Regions from separate parts of the Micromonospora sp. NPDC005206 genome, predicted to be linked through region 2. Evidence: riboswitches for the same ligand, from Rfam matches in the RefSeq annotation. Region 2 holds a riboswitch; each other region holds the start of a gene.

Evidence for each region. Region 2 has a riboswitch for cyclic di-AMP ahead of ABZU69_RS23145 (NlpC/P60 family protein). Riboswitches for the same ligand answer to the same signal wherever they lie in the genome.
Region 1: it holds a riboswitch for cyclic di-AMP, as region 2 does, so the genes downstream of both, ABZU69_RS18050 (hypothetical protein) here and ABZU69_RS23145 (NlpC/P60 family protein) in region 2, are expected to answer to the same signal.
Region 3: it holds a riboswitch for cyclic di-AMP, as region 2 does, so the genes downstream of both, ABZU69_RS20690 (C39 family peptidase) here and ABZU69_RS23145 (NlpC/P60 family protein) in region 2, are expected to answer to the same signal.
Region 4: it holds a riboswitch for cyclic di-AMP, as region 2 does, so the genes downstream of both, ABZU69_RS12430 (hypothetical protein) here and ABZU69_RS23145 (NlpC/P60 family protein) in region 2, are expected to answer to the same signal.

Annotation. Positions count from the first base shown of each region.
Region 1 is NZ_JBEXHU010000011.1:76,544-82,063, forward strand. It holds gene ABZU69_RS18040 (AAA family ATPase) at 1-2,036, shown strand, start outside; gene ABZU69_RS18045 (cation diffusion facilitator family transporter) at 2,143-3,060, shown strand; cyclic di-AMP (ydaO/yuaA leader) riboswitch at 3,202-3,334, shown strand; gene ABZU69_RS18050 (hypothetical protein) at 3,391-4,404, shown strand; gene ABZU69_RS18055 (hypothetical protein) at 4,522-5,040, shown strand; gene ABZU69_RS18060 (SRPBCC family protein) at 5,119-5,520, opposite strand, start outside.
Region 2 is NZ_JBEXHU010000015.1:71,410-76,929, reverse strand. It holds gene ABZU69_RS23160 (zinc metalloprotease) at 1-470, shown strand, start outside; gene ABZU69_RS23155 (pyridoxamine 5'-phosphate oxidase family protein) at 549-1,106, opposite strand; gene dcd (dCTP deaminase) at 1,206-1,784, shown strand; gene ABZU69_RS23145 (NlpC/P60 family protein) at 1,871-2,911, opposite strand; cyclic di-AMP (ydaO/yuaA leader) riboswitch at 2,924-3,059, opposite strand; gene ABZU69_RS23140 (hypothetical protein) at 3,290-3,769, shown strand; gene ABZU69_RS23135 (peptidoglycan recognition family protein) at 3,818-5,272, shown strand; gene ABZU69_RS23130 (NlpC/P60 family protein) at 5,337-5,520, opposite strand, start outside.
Region 3 is NZ_JBEXHU010000013.1:58,531-64,050, forward strand. It holds gene ABZU69_RS20680 (CDP-glycerol glycerophosphotransferase family protein) at 1-1,016, shown strand, start outside; gene ABZU69_RS20685 (alpha/beta hydrolase) at 1,034-1,780, opposite strand; gene ABZU69_RS20690 (C39 family peptidase) at 1,946-2,791, opposite strand; cyclic di-AMP (ydaO/yuaA leader) riboswitch at 3,018-3,159, opposite strand; gene ABZU69_RS20695 (hypothetical protein) at 3,453-4,217, opposite strand; gene ABZU69_RS20700 (hypothetical protein) at 4,368-4,772, opposite strand; gene ABZU69_RS20705 (polysaccharide pyruvyl transferase family protein) at 5,169-5,520, shown strand, end outside.
Region 4 is NZ_JBEXHU010000007.1:137,465-142,984, forward strand. It holds gene ABZU69_RS12425 (carbonic anhydrase) at 47-775, shown strand; gene ABZU69_RS12430 (hypothetical protein) at 831-1,850, opposite strand; cyclic di-AMP (ydaO/yuaA leader) riboswitch at 1,855-1,985, opposite strand; gene ABZU69_RS12435 (YibE/F family protein) at 2,152-3,528, opposite strand; gene ABZU69_RS12440 (heavy metal translocating P-type ATPase) at 3,971-5,520, shown strand, end outside.

The sequences.
Region 1 (5,520 bases), on a different contig from region 2:
TGCGGCGGTCGGCGGTCCGCGCCGAGCGGGACGGCTACCGGATGGCCCGGGTGGGCACCTTCGGCGCGCTCGTCGAGCGCGACGCGATGGTCTTCCACGCCGCGCAGCGGCGGCACACCCTCGACGCCGAGCACGAGGGGCTGGTCTTCGGCCGTCTGGACCTGCGGGACCGGCAGGTGCTGCACGTCGGTCGGCTCGGCATCCGCGACGAGGACGCGACGACGCTGGTCGTCGACTGGCGGGCACCGGCCGCCGCCGCCTTCTACCAGGCCACCCCGGCCCAGCCGCAGGGCGTGGTGCGCCGGCGCACCATCCAGTCCCGCAGCGAGCGGGTCACCCGGATCGAGGACGACCTACTGGACCCGACCGCCGCTCCCGAGGGGATGACGGTGGTCGGCGACGGCGCGCTGCTGGCGACCCTGTCCCGGGCCACCGGCCGGGGCATGCGCGACATCGTGGCGACCATCCAGCGGGAGCAGGACGAGGCGATCCGCTCGCCCGGCTCCGGGGTGACGATCGTCGCCGGCGGCCCGGGCACCGGCAAGACCGCGGTCGCCCTGCACCGGGCCGCCTATCTGCTGTACTCCGACCGCAGCCGGTACGCGGGCGGCGGCATCCTGGTGGTCGGCCCGTCCTCGGTCTTCGTGGAGTACATCGCCTCGGTGCTGCCCTCGCTCGGCGAGGACACCGCGACCCTGCACTCGCTGGGCACCCTATTCCCGGGGATGACCGCCACCCGCACCGACTCACCCGAGGTGGCGGCGGTGAAGGGTTCGCTGCGGATGCGCCGGGTGCTGGAACGCGCGGTGCGGGACGCGGTGCCGGGCGGCCCGGGCGAGCTGCGGCTGCTCTACCGCGGCACGCTGCTGCGGCTGGACCGGGCCGAACTGGACGGGATCCGGGACCGCGTGCTGAACCGGGGTGCCCGGCGCAACGAGGTCCGTCGGGCCGGCTTCGACGGTGTCTTCGCCGCGCTGTGGGCACAGGCTCGCCGGTTGGGCATCGGCCGGCTGCCGGAGCAGCGGGCCTTCGAGGACGAGATCGCCGAGCGGTCGGAGTTCCGGGAGTTTCTCAAGGCGTGGTGGCCACGGCTGCACCCCCGGCACGTGCTCGGCTGGCTGGCCCGACCGGATCGCCTGCGCCGGTACGCGGGTGGGATCCTCTCCACCGCCGAGATCCGGCTGCTCAGCGCGGCGTACCAGAATCTGGACGCCGCCGGGTTGACCATCGCCGACGTGGCGCTGCTGGACGAGCTGGACGCGCTGCTCGGCAAGCCGGCGCAGCCGGCCCGCGCCCGACGTGACCCGTTCCAGCTCGCGGGCGGGGTCCGCGAGCTGAGCAGCTTCGGCGACCGGCAGCGGGCCGCGCGGGCGGCGGCCCGGGAGCGGCCGGCGGACTACCGGGAGTACGCGCACGTGGTGGTGGACGAGGCGCAGGACGTCTCGCCGATGCAGTGGCGCATGGTCGGTCGGCGCGGCCGACTGGCCTCCTGGACGGTGGTGGGTGACCCGGCGCAGACCGCGTGGACCGGTGACCCGGAGGAGCTGAACCGGGCCCGGGACCAGGCGCTGGGCCGACGCAAGCGGCACGACTTCACGCTGACCACCAACTACCGCAACTCGGCGGAGATCTTCGCGGTGGCGGCGGCGGAGATCCGCCGGATCTATCCCGACCTGCCGCTGCCGACCGCCGTCCGCTCCACCGGGGTCGATCCGGTCGAGCTGGTGGTGCCCGCCACCGAGCTGGAGACCGCGACCGTGGAGGCGGCCACCGGCCTGCTGGCCGAGGTGGAGGGCACGGTCGGGGTGATCACCCCGGTCCCCCGCCGCGACGAGGTCGCCGGTTGGCTCGGCGCGCTCGGTGCGCCGCGGCTGCAGGTGGTGACCAGCCTGGAGGCCAAGGGCATGGAGTACGACGGGGTGGTGCTGATCGCCCCGAGCGAGATCCGGGCGGATCCGGGCGCCGGGGTACGCACCCTCTACGTCGCGCTCTCCCGCGCTACCCAGCGCCTCACCACCATCGACCCGACGGGCTGACCTGCGGCGGCGCCCCTCGCGGGTCGGCGACCTGCCGTACACTTGCATACATAGCGATGTGAGCATACATTTGACCCGGTCCCGATCGACGGCGGAGGGTGGTCTCGTGGGCGCAGGTCATGACCACCACCACGGGTCGGTCACCAACGCCGCGCACCAGCACCGGGGGCGGCTCTGGACAGCGTTCGGGCTGCTCGCCGCCCTGATGGTGGTCGAGGCGGTGGCCGCGTTCCACACCGGCTCCCTGGCCCTGCTCTCCGACGCCGGCCACATGTTCACCGACGTGCTCGGCATCGGGATGGCGCTCGCCGCGATCACCGCCACCCGGCGGGCCACCGGCGACCCGCAACGCACCTTCGGGCTCTACCGACTCGAGGTGCTCGCCGCGCTGGCCAACGCGGTCCTGCTCTCCGGTGTCGCGGTCTACGTGGTGATCGAGGCGATCCGCCGGTTCGGCGACCCGCACGAGGTGCTGGCCGGTCCGATGCTCGCGGTGGCCGTGCTCGGCCTGCTCGCCAACGTGGCCGCCTTCGGCCTGCTCCGCGCGGGCGCCCGGGAGAGCATCAACCTTCAGGGCGCCTACCTGGAGGTGCTCGGCGACCTGCTCGGCTCGCTCGGCGTGATCGGCGCGGCGCTGCTCATCCAGGTCACCGACTGGTGGTGGGCCGACCCATTGGTCGCGGTCGCCATCGGCGTGTTCATCCTGCCGCGCACCTGGCGGCTGGGACGGGCCGCGGTCCGCATCCTGGTGCAGGCCGCCCCGGAGCACCTCCAGGTCACGGCCGTGCACGACCGGCTGGCCGCGGTGCCCGGCGTGGTCGAGGTGCACGACCTGCACGTCTGGACGCTCACCTCGGGCATGGAGGTGGCCTCCGCGCACCTGACCATGGCGCCCGGCGCGGATGTCGGAGTGGTGCTCACCGCGGCACGCACCGCCCTGCACGAGGACTTCCGGATCGAGCACGCGACGTTGCAGATCGAACCCGGCGCGGCCCCCGGGGCGTGCGGTTCGGTCGAATGGTAGTGCGTTTCAGGAGTTTTACTCGGCTTGGCCGGAATTTTCCGTGACGACGCACGCACCGTCCGTCACATCGGCTGCACTGGTCCCATCGGCACCGGTAGGCTCGGTCCCGGCCTCCACCCGGCGGCGCCCTCCCGGCGCCGGTGGCGGTCGCCGCCTAATCGCCCGAACGGGGCGAACCGGGGAACCATGTTCCTGGGGTGCATCCGCGTCCGCGGTAGGGATCTTCCGTCCCGAACCCGTCAGCTAACCCGGTCGGCGGCTGACGGAAGGACATGCGTAGTGGTACCAGCACGACCACCCGCCGCCCGACTGGCGGCCCTGATCGTCGCGATGTTCGCCCTCAGCGTCGCGATCCCGGCCGGCGCCGCCTCGGCCGCTCCCCCGACCGGCCAGCGGGCCGCCGCGGCACCCGACGGAGACGAAGAGGGCGGCACCCCGGCGCTGCGGGCCCAACTGGAGGCGGCCAGCAAGGGATACCTGGACGCGAAACGCGCCCTGGACACCTCCGTGCGGCGGCAGCAGCAGCTCGCCACCCAGCTGAAGACCACCGAGATCGAACTCACGGCGCGCAGCGGCAAGGTCGACGAGATCGCCGGACTGGCCTACCGCACCGGCCGGCTCGGCACGGTGTCGGCGCTGCTCAGCAGCAGCACCCCCGAGGGCTTCATGGACCGGGCCGTCACGCTGGACGCGGTCGCCGCCAACGAGGACCGGGCGCTGCGCGACCTCACCGCCACCAGGGACGAGGTCAATCGCACCCGCATCGCCCTGGACGGCGAGATCCGTGAGCAGCGCAAGCAGGTCACGGTCATGGCCAAGCGCAAGGAGCAGGCCGAACGGGCGCTGACCGTGGCCACCACGAAGGCCCGTACGACCGCCGACGGCGGCTCGAACCGGGGCACCTCCACCGCCAACGCCACGGCCGCGCCGCGCAACTCCGACGGCTCCTGGCCGTCGGAGTCGTGCAGCGTCAACGACCCCACCCCGGCCTCCGGCTGCATCACCCCGCGCACCCTGCACGCGCTCAACCAGGCCAAGGCGGCCGGCTTCACCCGGTACGTCTCCTGCCACCGCAACGGCGGCTCCGGCGAGCACCCGAAGGGCCGGGCGTGCGACTTCGCCGCGCAGAAGGGCGGCTTCGGCGGCGACGCCACCGGCGGTGACAAGACGTACGGCAACAACCTGGCCGCGTACTTCATCCGCAACGCCGACCGGCTCGCCGTGCTGTACGTGATCTGGTACAGGCAGATCTGGCTGCCCAGCAGCGGGTGGAAGTCGTACAGCGGGGCGGGCGGCGACCCGTCCAGCGACCACACCAACCACGTGCACCTGTCGGTGTACTGACCCGCCGGCCGGCGCCCCGCCTCGCGGGGCGCCGGACCCCGGGTACGTCAGCGGACGTACCCGGGATGTCGCCGACGGTCGGACGCCCGGACCGGGCCCGGCGGGCAGCATCCTGGTATGCGTCGGATCCCGCCCACCGCCCGCAAGGCGCTGCTCACCCTGCACCTGGTCACCTCGCTCGGCTGGCTCGGCGCCGACCTGACGCTGCTCACGCTCGGCGTCGCGGCACAACGCGGCGCCGACCCGGCCGTCGTCTACCCGGTCGCCGCGCTGGTCGGCACCGTGCTGTTCGCGCCGTTGAGCGTGCTGGTCTGGCTGGTCGGCGTGGCCAGCGCGCTGCTCACCCCGTGGGGCCTGCTGCGCTACCGATGGGTGGTGGTCAAACTCGTGCTCACCACGGTGATGGTCGGGCTGGTGCTGTTCCTGCTCACCCCGAACCTGCGGCACGCCGGCGCGCTGGGCGCCGCCCTGCCCGCCCGGGACCGCGCCGACCTGGTGATCGCGCCGGCCGTGTCGACCAGCCTCATGATCATTGCGACGGTGCTGTCCACGTACAAGCCGTGGGGTCGACGGCCGGCGGCGCGGCCCACCGTCGCGGGCCGGACCGGCCATGATCGCGCCGCAACCAGGATCTAGTGGCCTCCTCTCGGCGGCAGGCCACTACATCCAGGATCGAGCACGATCTTCGCGGGCGGCCGAGCGCGGGGCGGGCGATCAGGTGGCGGGCGGGGTCTCGCCGGGGCGGTCCAGGGCCGCGCCCAGCCGGGTGGCCAGGGCCAGGTGGGCCGCCCGGGCCTGGCGGAACGCGTACCCGAACAGCGGGGCCGGCGCGGTCAGCGTGATCTCGACGTCGACCCGGACCAGGCCGTCCGGCTCGCCACGCAGCCGGGTGTGGTTGCGCACCGTCGTGGCCGGCCACTGGCGGGCCACCGTCACAATCTCGTCGTCCTCGCTGATCAGCACGTCCGCCTGGTAGCTGGTCCGGAAGCGGAGCGGGCCGGCCACCAGTCGGTCGCTGATCGCGTAGCTGGCCCGGGCGCCGGGCCGGGGCGGCAGCCGGCGGACCCGGACGATCAGCGGGTGCAGCTCACCCTGCCGGGTCAGATCGCTCAGCAG
Region 2 (5,520 bases):
AGGGCTCGTCGGCGGAGCGGTCGATGAAGTCCTCGCTGCGGGTGGGCGGCAAGAACACGCTCAACATCTACCTGGGCGAGTTGAGCAACGACCTGCTGGGCTGGGCGACCTTCCCGCAGCGGAACCTGAGCAGCATGGACGGCGTGGTCGCGTTGAACGAGTCACTGCCGGGCGGAACGGCCACCAACTACAACCAGGGCGACACCGGCACCCACGAGGTGGGCCACTGGCTGAACCTCTACCACACCTTCCAGGGCGGCTGCGGTGGCTCGGGTGACAGCGTCAGCGACACCCCGGCCGAGGCGTCGCCGGCGTACGAGTGCCCGACCGGGCGGAACACCTGCTCGGCGGCCGGGCTGGACCCGATCACCAACTTCATGGACTACACCTACGACTCGTGCATGTACCAGTTCACGCCGGGCCAGGCCAGCCGCATGCTGACCGCGTGGAACGCGTACCGCGCCGCGTAGCTTTCCCGCGTACCACCGGTGCCGGCTCCGTCACGACGGAGCCGGCACCGGCGTCTTTCCCCAGGACCCCGGCCCCGGTCAGGCGGCCGAGCGTTGGACGTCACGGTTGCGGCGGACCGGGCGGGTCTGCGGTACGGGGGCCGGGCCGGCCGCCGCAGGCGGGGCGTGCGGATCGAGCCAGACCTGGACCGCCGGCCGGCCCTGCGCGCCACCCGTGATGCCCATGCCGTGCTGGTCGCGGCGGGTCAGCATCGCCACGTCGACGGTGAACTCGAACAGCCGCCAGTCGACCTGCGGCTCGGCCCGGGCGCTCTGCGCCAGCCGCGCCACCCGAGCCGGATCGGTCACCGGCCAGGCGTGCCCCGCCACGTACGCCTCGTCGTCGCTCTCCTCCGGCGGGAACGAGTGCAGCGCGTAACGGCCGTCCCGTTCGAGGTCACGGCGCTTCGGAGAGTCGATGACGAAGCAGAACAGACCCTCGTCGGTGATGACCGGGGAGACCGGGTGGACCCGGGGCCCGCCGTCGGCGCGGACCGTGGCCAGATAGCCGAAGCCCGGCCCGTACTGCTGAAGGAGAACGCGGATCCCGTCGGCGAGTCGGGGCTCGTCGGCGGCGAATTCGGACCAGGAAGCCATGTGGACATTCTATCGAACAAATGTACGATCAGCGACCTCGACGCGCTGGTCACCGGCACCGAATCCTGTCACTGCGGCAAACGCCGCTATGGTGGTCCGATGCTGCTCTCCGACCGCGACCTGGTCTCCGAGATCAAGGCCGGCACGCTGGGCCTGGAGCCGTTCGAGCCCACCCTGGTCCAACCGTCCAGCATCGACGTACGACTCGACCGGCTGTTCCGGGTCTTCAACAACCATCTCTACACCCACATCGACCCGGCAATGCAGCAGGACGACCTCACCTCGGTCGTCGAGGTGCCTGACGGCGAGCCGTTCGTGCTGCACCCGGGCGAGTTCGTGCTGGCCTCGACGCTCGAGGTCATCTCACTGGGCGACCAGCTCGCCGGCCGGCTGGAGGGCAAGTCGAGCCTGGGCCGGCTCGGTCTGCTCACGCACTCCACCGCCGGCTTCATCGACCCGGGCTTCTCGGGGCACGTGACGCTGGAGCTGTCCAACGTGGCGAACCTGCCGATCACCCTCTGGCCGGGCATGAAGATCGGGCAGCTCTGCATCTTCCGGCTCTCCTCGCCGGCCGAGCACCCGTACGGCTCGGTGGTGTACGGCTCGCGTTACCAGGGGCAGCGCGGGCCGACCCCGAGCCGCGCCTGGCAGCACTGGCGCACCTGGCCGACCCGCTGAAGCCACTCGTCGGGCAATGCGCCCGCCGTGTTAGTAAGGGGCCCCTCCTATACCGGAGGCGTTAAGAAGGGGCCCCTGCTTACATCTCAGCCTGGGCGGCCGTAGCTGTGGATCGGGCCGTCGTCGACCTTCTTCATCTTGATCGGCTGACCGGCCTGCGAGGCGTGCACGACCCAGCCATTACCCACGTACATCCCGACGTGGTGGATGTCGCTGTAGTAGAAGACCAGATCACCGGCGCGTAGGTTGGCCCGGCTGACGTCCTTGGTCACCCGGCTCTGCTGGGCGGCGTTGTGCGGCAGCGACACACCGGCCTTGGCCCAGGCGGCCAGCATCAACCCGGAGCAGTCGTACGAGTTCGGACCCTCGGCACCCCACACGTAGGGCTTGCCGATCTGGGCGCAGGCGAACTTGACGGCCACACCGGCACCGCCGCCGGGGTAGCTGGCCGGGCAGGGCGCCGGACGCAGCGGACCGCCGCCACCGTTGCCGTAAACCTTCAGGCGCAGCTTCTGCAGGCGGTCGATCTCGTCGTTGATCTGCTTCTTCTTGGCCGCCAGCTGGGCCTCGGTCCGGGTCAGCTGGGCCACCATCTCGTCCAGTGGCGCCTTCTGCGCGGCCAGTTGGTCACGCAGGTCGGCCACCTGCCGCACGTCCTGCTGCTGGTTGTGCGCAAACCGGTCGAGCATCTCGAGCTGCCCGACCACGTCGCTCGGTGACCGGCTGCCCAGCACGGCGTTGACGGTGGAGACGTTCTCGCCCTTGTACGCGCGCACAGCCAGGGAGCTGACCTTGTCCATCGCAGCGTCGACCTGGCGCTCCAGCGGGGCGATCCGGGCGGCCAGCGCGTTGGCCTGCTTGCGCTTCGCGGCCAGGTCGGCCCGGGTGGCGTTGTGCCGTTCGATGATCGGTTCGAGCTTGTTCCAGTCGGCGTCGATCTGGCGCTCGATCTCGGCGACGGAGGGGTCGGCGTGGGCCGCCGTGGCGCTGCCCGTCAGGACGACGGCAACGCCGACCAGGGCGGCGAGGGCGGTGGTGAAGCGGGACCAGCGTGAGCGCGGCACGATCGACGTCGGGCCGGCTGACGCCGACCGCTCGGACGACGGCCGCGGGGCATGGTGAGCCACCGGGTTCCGTACTCCTTCTTCCCGACCGCCTACCGGGTTAGCTGACGGGTTCGGGCGGGAAGGTGGACGCCCTACCGCAGTGGCTGCGGATTCACCCCAGAAACCTGGGTCCCCGGCTCGCTCGGAAGCGACTCGGCGGTGTCGGTCCGTTACCGCCCGGGTGGGCGGAGCTGCTGTCGGCCCGACGAATGACCAGAGTAGAGACGACCGTTACCGATCCGCAACCGGTGGGGCCGTGACACTCCGTACCGATTGCCGGCGACGACGGCCGGGAACGAAGGTTTCCTTCCACGAACCTCGGTAGGTCGAAAGGTATTGACGGGAGCCCCGGGCGGGGCGAAGGTGACCTCACTTCGCCCTTCAGATCTAGGGGGTTCGATGCACGGTCCAACCCTGTCCACCGGCCGGCGCGCGCTGCTCGCCGCCGCCGTGGTCGCCGCCGCGACCGCGGTTCCCCTACCCGCCGGCCCAGCCGTGGCCGCACCCACCGCCGACCGCCAGCAGCAGTACGCCGCCGCGGCGACCGAGTACGGCGTACCGGCCGACGTGCTGCTCGGCGTCTCCTATCTGGAGTCACGTTGGGACAGCAACGCCGGCACGCCGAGTACCAGCGGCGGCTACGGCCCGATGCACCTGACCGACGCCCGGCACGTGGCCGCCCTACCGGGGCGCAGCCACCACGACGCCGGCACCGAGGACCCGCGCGGCGACGACTCCCGCCCCGCACGGGAGATGGCGCCCCGACCCGCCGAGGATCCCGCGCCGCCCGCCGCAGCGTTGCAGACCATGGACGCCGCCGCCGCACTGACCGGCGCCGCCCCCGAGTCGCTGCGCACCGACCCGAGCGTCAACATCTGAGGCGGCGCGGCACTGCTGGCCGCGTACCAGCGGGAACTGGGCGCACCGGTGGGGGCCGGCACCGACCCGGCAGCCTGGTACGGCGCGGTGGCCCGCTACGCCGGCGCGGACAGCGCGGACGCCGCGGCGGCCTTCGCCGACGAGGTGTTCACCACCATCGGCGCCGGCGAGTCCCGGGTGACCGACGACGGCCAGCGGATCACGCTGCCGGCCCGGGCAATCCAACCGCAGCGCTCCTGGCTGGACCGGCTGGGACTGCGCCGGCTCGCCCGCCCCGACGGGCTGGAGTGCCCCCGCACCATCTCCTGCGAGTGGATCCCGGCGCCCTACGAGGCGTTCGGCGCCGGGAACTACGGCAACCACGACCTCTCCGACCGACCCGGCCGGCAGAAGATCGAGTACATCGTCATCCACGACACCGAGGCGAGCTGGGCGACCACGCTGCAACTCGTCCAGGACCCCACCTACGTGAGCTGGCACTACTCGCTGCGCTCGGTGGACGGGCACATCGCCCAGCACGTGAAGACCAAGGACGTCGGCTGGCACGCCGGCAACTGGTACGTCAACGCCAAGTCGATCGGGCTGGAACACGAGGGCTTCGCCGCGCAGGGCACCTGGTACACCGAGGCGATGTACCGGACCTCCGCCAAGCTGGTCCGGCACCTCGCCCTGCAGCTGGGGATCCCGCTGGACCGCCAGCACATCATCGGCCACGACAACGTGCCCGGCACCGTCGCCTCCACCGTGCGCGGGATGCACTGGGACCCGGGCCCGTACTGGGACTGGACGCACTACTTCACGCTGTTGCACGCGCCGCGGCTGGACACCGGCATCCCGGCCTCCGGGCTGGTCCGGATCGGCCCCGACTACGCCACCAACCAGCCGGCGTTCACCGGCTGCGTCACCGCCGGTGTGCCGTGCGCGCCGCGCGGCTCATCGTCGGTGGTGCTGCGCAGTGCGCCGTCCGCGGACGCGCCGCTGGTCAACGACATCGCACTGCGCCCCGACGGCACCCCGAACACGATGGAGGTGTCGGACCACGGCACCCGGGCCTCCGCCGGCCAGACGTACGCCCTCGCCGGTCGGCAGGGCGACTGGACGGCGATCTGGTATCTCGGACAGAAGGCGTGGTTCCACAACCCGGCGTCGGCGCCGACCGCCACCTGGACCGTCGGCGTGGTGGCCACCCCGAAGCCCGGACGGGCCACCATCCCCGTGTACGGGCGGGCGTACCCCGAGGAGGCCGCCTACCCGGCCGGGGTGCCATACCAGCCGATCTCGCCGCTGCAGTACACCCTGGCGGCCGGCCAGCGGTACGCCGTCGGCGCGGCGCTGCCGGGCGAGTACTACCGGGCCACTACGTTCGACGGCTCCTCGCCGGGCGACTGGACGGTCATCCGCGGCCAGAACCGGTACGCGCAGATCCAGTTCGGTCACCGGATCATGTACGTCGACCTCGCCGACGTGCAGCTCATGCCGTCTCCGGTGGACGCACCGCACTGAACCGTGTTGAACGGCACGAGGGCCCCCGGTCGTCCGACCGGGGGCCCTCGTCGTGGCTGCTGGATCAGCCGGGTCTGCGGAACCCGGCGACCGGCATGTTGTTGATGCTGGCCACCTGCACCGGTTTGCCGGCGCGTGGCGCGTGCACCATCTTGTCGTTGCCCAGATACAGGCCGACATGGTGCAGGTCGCTGAAGAAGAAGACCAGGTCACCGGGGCGGGCGTCGGCCCGCGAGATGGCCTTGCCC
Region 3 (5,520 bases), on a different contig from region 2:
TCGGCCGGCCGTTCATGGTCGTGGTGCGCGAGCCCGATTTCCTGGGGCCGATCTCCGCCGCCACCAGCGCACCGGTGGTCTACTGCCCCACCCTCCGGGCGATGGACGAGGCGCTGGTTCCGAGCCTGCGAGCGGCGTTCTACGTCAACCACGGGGCGAAGAACAGCCACTGCATCCGGTTCACCCAACTCACCCACGTGCAGCTGCACCACGGCGACAGCGACAAGGCGCCGAGCGCCAACCCGGTGTCGGGGATCTTCGACCGGATCTTCGTGGCCGGCCCGGCGGCGATCGACCGGTACGCCCGCGCCGGGGTGCAGATCCCGGCGGAGAAGTTCGTGGTGGTGGGCCGCCCGCAGGTCGAGGCGATCGAGGTACGCCCGGAGCCGGTGCGCGGCCTGGCCCACCCGATCGTGCTCTACACCCCGACCTGGACGGGGCACCACGCCGACGCCGACTACTGTTCGCTGCCGGTCGCCGAGGAACTGCTGCGCCGGCTGCTCGAGCGCGGCGCGACGGTGATCCTGCGGGCTCACCCGTACACCGCGCAGAACCCGGCCTCGGCCCGGCAGCTCGGCCGGTTGACCGAGCTGCTGCTCGCCGACCGGGCCCGCACCGGGCGGCAGCACGTGGTCGGCGCGGCGGCCCGGGAGCTGAGCCTGACCGAATGCGTCAACCGGTCCGACGCGCTGGTCTCCGACGTGTCCGGGGTGATCTCGGACTACCTCTACTCCGGCAAGCCGTACGCCGTCACCGACATGGGCGACGAGCGCGAGCGGTTCGTGGAGAACTTCCCGCTGTCCGGGGCGGGCTACGTGCTGCGCCGGGACATGTCGAATGTGGACGAGGTGCTGACCGCTCTGCTGGACACCGATCCGGCGGCCGAGAAGCGCTGGGTCACCCGCCGTCGCTACCTGGGTGACTTCCCCGTCGAGTCGTACGCCGAGGCGTTCCTGACCGCCGCCCGCCGGGAGTTGGCGCCGGCGAAGACCCTCGCCGCCTCCGCACCGGTCTAGGGCCGCCGCCGGACGGCTCAGCGGTACGCGTCCAGCAGCGCCAGCACCGCCCCCGGGTTCTCCACGTGCGCGTTGTGCCCGAGCCCGGGCAGGGTGACGACCGGTACGCCGAACTCCTTGAGCTGCGCGTCGGTGACCATCGGGTCCTGCTCGCCGCGGGCCAGCACCACCGGCACGTCGGTCGCCGCCACCAGCGCGGCGAGGTCGGGATCGCCGACGTCGAACGCGGCCGGATCCATCGCGAGCCGCCACCGGCCGTCGACCTGGCGCAGCCCGGCGTCCACCACCGGGTGGTCCGGCGGGAGCAGACCGGCGAGCCCGGAGACGCGCAGGTAGCGACGGGCCGCCTCGCTGCGGCTGGCGAACCAGCTGATCGGGCGGGTCGCGAGTTCGGCGGCGCGGGTCAGCTCGTCGGGTGACCAGACGGCCTTGATGCCCAGCCCGACCACCGCGTCCACCGGCGATCCGGCGGCGCGGGCGGCCAGCGCCAGGCCGACCACCCCGCCCAGCGAGTGCCCGAGCACGACGATCCGGTCGTCGGGGGCGAGGCCGTGGGCGATCCGCTCGGCGAACCCGGCGAAGGAGTACGACGGCAGCGGCGCCGACCAGCCGTGACCGGCGAGGTCCGGTGCCAGCCACCGCCCCGGCCAGTGCTGCTCAAGCAGCGGCGCCCAGGGCAGCCAGACGTCGCCGGTCGCCCCCATCCCGTGCAGCAGCAGCAGGACCGGCCCGCGGCTGGTGTGACCACGCGATTCATCCACCACGGCCGCAGTCTCCCACGGTTCGCCGACGGGTACGAGAGTCCTCGTCGGCGGCACGACGGCGAACCACCTCGCGCGGTACGGCTTCACCGGCTGTCGACCACATGAAAAGACGCCGCGGGCGCCGGCCCCTTGTGGGGGACGGCGCCCGCGGCGGCTGCGCCCGGGTCAGGCGGAGTAACCCCGAGTGGCGATCCAGTTCGCCAGGTCGATCGTTGTGATCCAGTACGACGGATCGGCGGCGTTCGCCGAGTCGGCGATCCGCACGGTCCGGCCGTTGTCCTTGTAGCCCACCACGGCGATGTAGTGCCCGCCGCCGTAGGAGTGCCAGCCACCATCGGTGTCGGTGGCGTCGCCGGCGATGTTGGCCACCACGCCCCGGCCGGCGGTGATCGCCGCGACCACGTCGGCCTGGAGTCGGTCCATCTGGGCCGGGCTGGGCGCGCCGGCGAACATCCGGGTCCGGTACGGGGAGCCCTTCACCTCGGCGTTGAGCACCCGGGTGGTGTCCAGGGCCGAGTTGGTGCCCATCTCGGTGGTGCCCAGCTCGACGCCGAGCTTGTCCTGGGTGCGGTCGATCCCGGTGGCGCTGAGCGCGTTGCGGGTGGCCGCCGGGCCACAGTTGTAGTACGTGTTCTGCGCCTGGTAGTCGTAGTCGAGCACCTTGGTCGCGGGCGGCTTCGGCGCCGGCTTACGGGTCAGGTCCGGGTTGCCGGTGGCCTTGGCGGCGGGCGACGCGGCGCTGGCCGTCGGGGTGGCGGTGCTCGGCGAGGTGCTGGCCGAGGGGGCCGCTACGCGAGCCTCGCCGCGGGAGGCGACGGTGTCGCTGCGCATCTCGGCGACCGTGGTCGCGGTGTGCTGGCTGGCCGGGGCGTCGTCGGTGCCGGCGATCAGGGCGCCGGTGGTGGTCGCGAGCGCCAGGGCCGCGGCGGAGGCGGCGACGATCTGGTAGGGGCGCTCGGTGGCGAGACGACGGAGCTGACGCTTCAGGGTGTGCTTCACGGGGTCCTCCACGGATCGGGGGGAGAGCGGCACACCGGGCCGGACCGATATCCGGGCAGGCGCCAGCGCGCGGACCGTGGTCCGCGGGTGGTGAACCGCTCAGGGTTGTGCCCGGCGTGGCCGGGCGGGAGAGGCGGTGACCCGGAGGGTCAGCTCACCGGACGGATGAGCGGGGGCACCGCGGCGCCGTGGAGGCGGAGGAACAACCGAGGGGTGGAGAGGTGCTGCACGAGGATGGAACTCCTTCCGACACCGCCTACCGGGTTAGCTGACGGATTCGGGCGGGAAGATCGCCCTACCGCGGGCCGTGGCTCGCAGATTCACCCCGGACTAACTGATGGGTCCCCGGTTCGTTGATCACGATTGAGCGGGTCGGCGCGGCGTCGCCTCTTGCGATCGGTTACCGCACCGGACGGGACGACACTACTGGCCGGCTCAAGCCCTGCCAAGCCAGGTTCACCTGCGTAAACCTGAAATCGAGCGCCAATTTCTGCGCGTATTGCCACTGACGTGACTCGATGGGACAACCGGTTGCGGCGGCGCCTCCGGTCGACAACCGGACAGGCCGTCGACAATGCCGCCGCATTTGCGCGAACATTGCGCCCGACCGTTCCAGCTGCCCGATCCGGCGTCGGTGTGACCGGGCTCACGCTTCCGGTCGGGACATTTCCGGTCAGCCCACCCGCGCCGGGCGCCAGCGCGCCGCGGTCGCCGCACGGGCCGCCGCGGTCGGCGCCGGTCGGACCGGCATCCGGACCGGCCGCAACCGGGCCGCCGCTGCCCACGCCTCCTCGGCGAGCGTGCGGGCCGCCTCGGCGGCCAGTTCGGCATCGCGCCACGTGGATCGTTCGCGCTCGGCGGCGGCCCGGTGCTCGACCCACCTGCCGTCCCGGACAGCGCGGCTCAGCAGCACCTCCTGCTCGACCGGGTGTCGCCGGGGATCCCAGCCGTTGCGGTGTGCGAAAACGTCGGTGAGCTGACGCATCGACAGGTCGCCGCGCCAGTGCGCCGCCATCGCCGCGCGGTGCAGGTAGCGCTCCCGGGCGGCGTACTCCGTCGGGGAGCGCGGCGTGCGGGGGGTGGGCAGCGAACCGGCGCCGGCGAAGCGGCGCGCGGCGCGGTCCGCCTCCTCGTACCCGGCCCAGGCCCGCTCGGCCGCCTCCTGCGCGGCCAGCCAGTCGGCGCGACGTCGGCGGGCGGTCTGCGCCGCGCCGGCGGCGGCGACGGCCACCTCCTCGGCGTACCGGCGCAGGTCCGCCGCCTCGACGGCGGCCAGTTCCCGGGCCGTGGGCGCCGGGGACTCCTCGTCGGTCGGCCGGTCCCGCTCGGGGCGGGCGATCAGCACGGTGAGCACGGTCAGGGCCAACAGGAGCAGTGCCGACCAGATGGCGGCGGCCTGCGGAACCTCGGTCAGGAACCGGTAGAGGACGGTCTCCATGAACGGCACCTCGGGGGGAAGATCGCTGCGGTGGGGAGCCGCACGGCCGACCCGGGCCGGGATTCACCGTGGCGGGCCACGGGCCGACGGGCGGGGTGTGCGGAGGTACGTGATTCGACAGGCGCGGTGGCGGGACGTCGTCCCGGTGGCTCAGAGCCTCGGCGGGGCCCGGGACGCCCGGGTGGCCGGATCGGCGGTGCGCGGCGATCGCTGCGGACCGGTCCCGATCGCGGAGGCGCCGGCCTCCGCCGGCACGGCGGCCTCGACGGCGGGTGCCGCGGCGGGCGCGTCCGGCGAGATCGGCGGGGCGGTGTGGTCGACGGCGACCGGAGCCGCGAGGTCGGCGGCGCCCGTGGGGGCGACCCATCCGGACGACGGAGAGCCCGAGGACACCACCGAGGTGGGCAGCGGGACGGCCGAGGCGGGCGGGGCGGCCGACGCGGGTGACGCGCCCGAGCCGAGGGCCAGGGCGGCGACCACGGCGAGGCTGGTCAGCATCCGCGTCGCCCAGCGCGCCACCCACCACAGCGGACAGGTGAGCGCGACGGGAGGCACGCCCCCACGCTACCGCCGGTGCCGTCCGGGCGCATCGACGCCGGGCGTGTCGGATACCGCCGCGCCGCCGGATCTGACCAGCGCGGACGCTCGTCGTGGACGTCGAGCGGCGGGCCGCTCAGCGGTCGGCGCACGCCGATCGGCGCTCGGTGTCGGCTGTCCCGCTCCGCTGGCGCGGCAGGACGGGAGCCGACCCGGCGCCGGCGGTCCCGGTGCCGCCCGACCGGGCACCGTACCGGCGGCGGTCGGCACCCGTCACCTCGCCGATGGTGACGCCTGCGTATGTTCCGGCTGACGCGTGTCCTAATATTCCGGGACCGGAGGTGACGGCTCGCCCGCCTGTCCAGGCCTGGGCGGTGCTGTGCCCGGGCGCCAGCAGACGAGAGGTGGAGCCCCATGCACCAGCGGATTCTGATGCGGGCGAAGAAGGGCCCCTTCGACGTCTACTCCCCGGAGGAGACGTTTCAGGGCAACTGGATCGGCGAGAACAGCGGCAACCTGGTCTTCAGCCACGCCGCGCACAAGATCCTGCGTACCAGCACCGCCGAGATCACCTCGACCGGCTTCAAGGTCGACCTACGCGACGTCGACCGCATCAACGAGCAGTACGACGTCTACGTCATCCCGCTGGCCAACGCGTTCCGCCGCAGTTACGCGCACCGCATCGAGGCGATGACCAAGCTGGTCGAGCGGTTGAAGATCCCGGTGGTGGTGCTGGGGGTGGGCGTACAGACGAATGTCGCGGGCG
Region 4 (5,520 bases), on a different contig from region 2:
CTGATGAGTCGGTTGAGCAGGTCAACGCGTGGAAAGAGGTGCGGGGATGAGCCGTCCCGGTACACCCGGCCAGCAGCCGGGTTCGCAGCGTACTGCCGACCCGACGCCGGCACTCACCGAGCCGGCCCAGGCGTACGCCGAGCTGATCGCCGGGAACCGGCGCTTCGTCCGCGGCGCACCCCGCCACCCCAACCAGGATGCCGGACACCGGGCCGCGGTGGCCGACGGGCAGCACCCCTTCGCGGTGATCGTCGGCTGCTCCGACTCACGGTTGGCCGCCGAGATCATCTTCGATCGTGGGCTGGGCGACCTGTTCGTGGTCCGTACCGCCGGGCACACCACCGGCCCGGAGGTGCTGGGCAGCGTGGAGTACGCGGTGACCGTGCTCGGCACCCCGCTGGTGGTGGTGCTCGGCCACGACTCGTGCGGTGCGGTGCAGGCCGCCCGTGAGTCGGCAGCCACCGGCAACCCGCCCCAGGGGCACCTGGGCGCGGTGGTCGACGCCGTGCTGCCCAGCCTGCGTCGGGCCGAGGCGGAGGGGGTGGACGACATCGGCCGCATCGTCGACATCCACATCGCACAGACCGTCGAGGCGCTGCTCGGGCAGTCGCCCGTGCTGGCCACCGAGGTGGAGCGGGGGCGGTGCGCGGTGGTAGGGGTGTCGTACCGGCTGGCCGCCGGAGTGGTGCGTCCGGTGGCCGCCGTGCCGGCCACGACGCTCGACGGACCGATCGACGCCAGCACGCCGGTCGGTCCGGCCGCGCCCGCCGCCTGAACGCGTCGAGGGCCGCTCCGCGTCACGCGGAACGGCCCTCGACGGAGAGCGTGGGTCAGAGCAGCGACATGTGTACGTGGTCGGTGTGGTTCGACGGCCCGCTGTACGACTTCCAGCCGGTCGCCGGGAACCAGATCTGCCGGTTCCAGATCACGTAGTAGATGCCGAGCCGGTCGGCGTTGCGGATGAGGAACGCGGCGACGTTGTTGCCGTACGTCCGGGTGTCCTCGTTGTGCCACGGGCTGAAGCCGCTCTTCTGCAGAGACCAGTCGCAGGCGCGGCCCTTCGGGTGCTCCCACGGCCCCCCGGATCGGTAGCAGCCGACGAACCGGTTGAATCCGGCCCGTTTGACCTCCTTGTACGCGTGCAGCGTGCGCGGGGTGACGCAGCCGGACGTGGTCGGGTCGTTCTGGCTGCACGACTCGGACTTCCAGTCGCCGTCGGCGGTCCGGCCCGGGCCGAGCCGGGCGACCGGTGAGGTGGCCGACACCAGCCCGCCGGTGAAGCCCTTCCCACCGACCAGGGCGAGGGCCTTGTCCGCTTCGCGCTTCTCCTTGGCCATCAGGGCGGTCTGCTTCTGCTGCTCGCGGACCTCCGCGTCGAGGGCCAGCTTGGCCTGCTCAGCGCGGGTCTTCACCGCGTTGACCTCGGCGAGCTTCTTCTCGTTGACCATGTTCATCTCATCGAGCGCGGCGGCACGTTGGACGAACGAGTCCGGGGCTTCGCTCTCCAGCAGCATCGCCAGCGGGCCGATCCGGCCGGTGCGGTACGACTGGGCGGCGATCTGCCCGACCTGCGGCGCCAGTGCGTTCAGGTCGGCCTTGGCCCGGTCGACCTCCAGCGCCAGCTGCAGCTGCTTCTTCTTCGACGTGTTCAGTTTGGACTTGGCCGCGGAGAATTTGCGGTTGGTCTGCTCGATCACGTCGTTGAGCAGCTGGGGCTCGCCGTCCTCCTCGTGCCCGGACGGTGTGGGGGTCGTCGGGGCGGCCTGCGCCGGGAGGGGCCCGGCGAGCACGGTCAGTGCGGCGATCACGGCCACCACGGGTGTCAACCAGCGGCGTAGGGGTGCCGTCACAATGTTCCCTTCCGTCGACCGCCGACCGGGTTAGCTGACGGGTTCGGGGCGGAAGTGGCCCCTACCGCTGTCGCGGATTCACCCCACGTACCTGGGTTCCCGGCTCGCCGGTTGGCGATTGGGCGGTGGCACCGCAGGCGCCGCTTCGCGCCTTCATCGGTAACCGGCAGTGAGGTTACCCGAGAGCCCATCGGCTGAGCTACGCCCTGATACCGACTAAAAGCGTCATTTCGCCATGGCGCTGAGTGACCAGTGATGCGGTTCTCAGGGCGGACGCCCGACGTGGTCACGTTGAGGAGTGTCACCATGCCGTATCCGTGCTCCTGTTCGGCTCTGGCCACCGGTCGGTGGCGGTGGATGAGGGTGTGGTCCGCGTCGGGTCGGGCGACGTGAGGTCGGGCCGATCCGTGCGCGGGGAGCTCAGCGCCGCCAGTGCCTCGGCGCGGTCGGGCTGGGGTCGCGGGGCGGGCGCTTCGGCGGCGGGCGCGGTGGTCTGCCGGCCGGCTGCGGTCACCATCGCGGCCAGCCCGGTGGTCAGCGGTACGGCGGCGATCAGCCCGAGCGTGGCGACCCCGCTGCGGACGATCTCCTGCGCGAGGAACTCGCTGGTCAGGATCTGCCCGATCGGTCGCGAGTCAGCGGTGAGCAGGAGCAGCAGCGGCAACGAGGCGCCCGCGTACGCCAGCACGATGGTGTTGACGGTGGAGGCGATGTGCGCCCGGCCGACCCGGGTCGCCGCCCGGTAGAGCTGCAACCGGGTCAGCCCGGGGTTGGCGTTGGCCAGCTCGGTCACGGTGGCCGCCTGGGTGACGGTCACGTCGTCGAGCACCCCGAGCGAGCCGATGATGATCCCGGCGAGCAGCAGGCCGTGCAGGTCCACGTCGGCCTGGAACATCGACAGGGTGGTGGCGTCCTCGCTGCCGAAGCCGGTGAGGTGCGTGGCGCCGCTGACGATGGTGGCCAGTACGCCGGTGAGGACCAGGCTGCCCAGGGTGCCGAGCACCGCGACCGAGGTCTGCGCGCTGACCCCGTGCGTCAGGTAGAGCACCACGAACATGATCAGCGCGGCACCGACCACCGCTACCAGCAGCGGCGACCGGCCGGCGCCGATTCCGGGCAGCACGAAGGTGAGCAGGATGGCGAAGCTGGCGGCCAACCCGGCCAGAGCGGCCAGGCCCCGCCACCGGCCGAACGCGACGATCGCGGCGGCGAAGATCACCGCCAGCCACAGCAGCGGCGCGCCGCGCTGGTGTTCGGCGATGTTCCAACTGCTGGCGGTCGGATCGGTCGGATCGGTCAGCTCCACCAGGATGACCTCGTCGTCGACCTCGACCCGGGGCGCGCCGGGTCCGGCGGGCACGGGTGTCTGGATCCGCTGGCCGGAGGCCGGCCCGTCGTTCACCCGGACGTCCACCGTGCCGCACGGCCCGTCCCCGACGCTCGGTGTGCCCTCGGGGTTCGGCGCCGCCGCTGGGCACGGCTCGGTCACCACCCGGGTCACCGTGCCGTGGTAGCGCGGCACGTTCGCACCGCCGTCGGTCCGCGGTGACCCGTCGCGAGGCCAGAGCACGACCGCGGCGAGCACGGTCGCGACGAAGAGGGGCACCACCGTCGCGACGAGGATCCGTCGCACCCGGGGTGGGGCGGACGGAGCGGAGCGGGTGTGGTCGGAACCCAATGCGAGACTCCCAACGATCCGGTGCGGGGTACGTGCCGACGGGCCGGTCGGTTCACCGCCGCCGCGGGAAAGCGGCGACGAGCGCGCCGGATCGCTGGACGGCGACCTCGTGACCACGCAGGGTGAAAGCTCGGCCCGGTCGGCGGGAGGTGACGCCACAACGTGGCGGCACCTCTGCCCAACTGCGTAGCGGGATCCGGAGGGCCATCGTCGGAATGCTAACCAGCCCGACCCGGGGACGCAGGTCGTGCCGGAGTGTCGGGTGGTCGAACCGCTCGCGTGGCGGGTTCCGGACCGGCATGTTGGAGTCATGCCCGCTCCGTCGCCGCCCGACCCCGATCGTCCCGCCGCCGACGAGCGCCACGCCGGGCCCGGTGGCCACCAGCGACACGCCGACGGCGGGCCACATCAGCACGACAAGCACGCCGGGCACGATCCGGCGATGTTCCGCCGCCGGTTCTGGGTCTGCCTCGTGCTCACCGTGCCGGTGGTGTTGACCAGCCACCTGGTGCTGGACCGGCTCGGCCTCGGGCTGGACGTCCCGGGCCGGTCCTGGGTCGGGCCCGTGCTCGGCTCGGTGGTGTTCTGGTGGGGCGGCTGGCCGTTCCTGGTCGGCGCGGTCCGCGAGGTCCGCGATCGGGCGCCGGGCATGATGCTGCTGGTCGCGATGGCCATCACCGTCGCCTACACCGCGTCACTGGCCACCAGCGTGGGCGCCTTCGACCTGGATTTCTGGTGGGAGCTTGCCGCGCTGGTCACCATCATGCTGCTCGGGCACTGGCAGGAGATGAAGGCCATCGGTCAGGCCAGGGGCGCGCTCGCGGCACTGGCCGCGCTGCTGCCCGACGATGCCGAGCGGGTGGCGGCGGACGGGCGGGTCGAGCCGGTGCCGGTGACCGAGCTGCGGGTCGGCGAGGTGGTGCTGGTCCGGCCGGGTGGGCGGGTTCCGGCGGACGGGCGGATCGTCGACGGCGGCGCCGAGCTGGACGAGTCGATGATCACCGGAGAGTCGCGTCCGGTCGCCCGGTCGGCAGGGGACCGGGTGGTGGCCGGCACCGTCGCCACCGACTCGGCGATCCGGGTCCGCGTCGAGGCGCTGGGTGAGCAGACCGCGCTCGCCGGCATCCAGCGGATGGTCGCGCAGGCGCAGCGCTCCGGCGGGCGGGCCCAGCTGCTGGCGGACCGGTTCGCGGCCGCGTTGTTCTACCTGGCCACCGGCACCGCCGTGCTGACCGTGCTGGTCTGGACCGCGCTGGGCCGGCCCGACGAGGCGGTGGTCCGCGCGGTCACCGTCCTCGTGATCGCCTGCCCGCACGCGCTCGGGCTGGCCATTCCGTTGGTCGTCGCGCTCTCCACCGCACTGGCCGCGCGGTCCGGGATCCTGGTCAAGGACCGGTTGGCGCTGGAGCGGATGCGGACCGTCGACGCGGTGCTGTTCGACAAGACCGGCACCCTGACCCGGGGCGAGCACGTGGTCACCGACCTGGCGACGGCACCCGGCGTCGCGCGGGACGAGGTGCTGCGGATCGCGGCCGGCGTGGAGTCCGACAGCGAGCATCCGCTGGCTCGGGCGATCGTGGCGGCGGCCGGGAGCGTCGGACCGGCCCCGGCCGTCGGGTTCCGGTCGCTGCCGGGGCGCGGGGTGCAGGCCACCGTCGACGGTACGCAGTACGCGGTGGGCGGTCCGGCGCTGCTGCGGCAGCTGGGCCTGTCGCTCCCGGCCGAGCTGGAGGCGGCGATCGGCCACTGGTCGGCGCGGGGCGCCGCGGTGCTGTACCTGGTACGGCCGCCGGACGCCGTGCTCGGCGCGTTCGCGCTGACCGACGAGGTACGTCCGGAGGCCCGGGAGGCCATCGTCGAGCTGCGCGCCGCGGGCGTCCGCGCCATCGCCATGATCACCGGTGACGCCCGTCCGGTGGCCGAGGCGGTCGCCGCCGACCTGGGTTTCCGGCGGGGTGTCGACGAGGTCTTCGCCGAGGTGCTGCCGGCGGA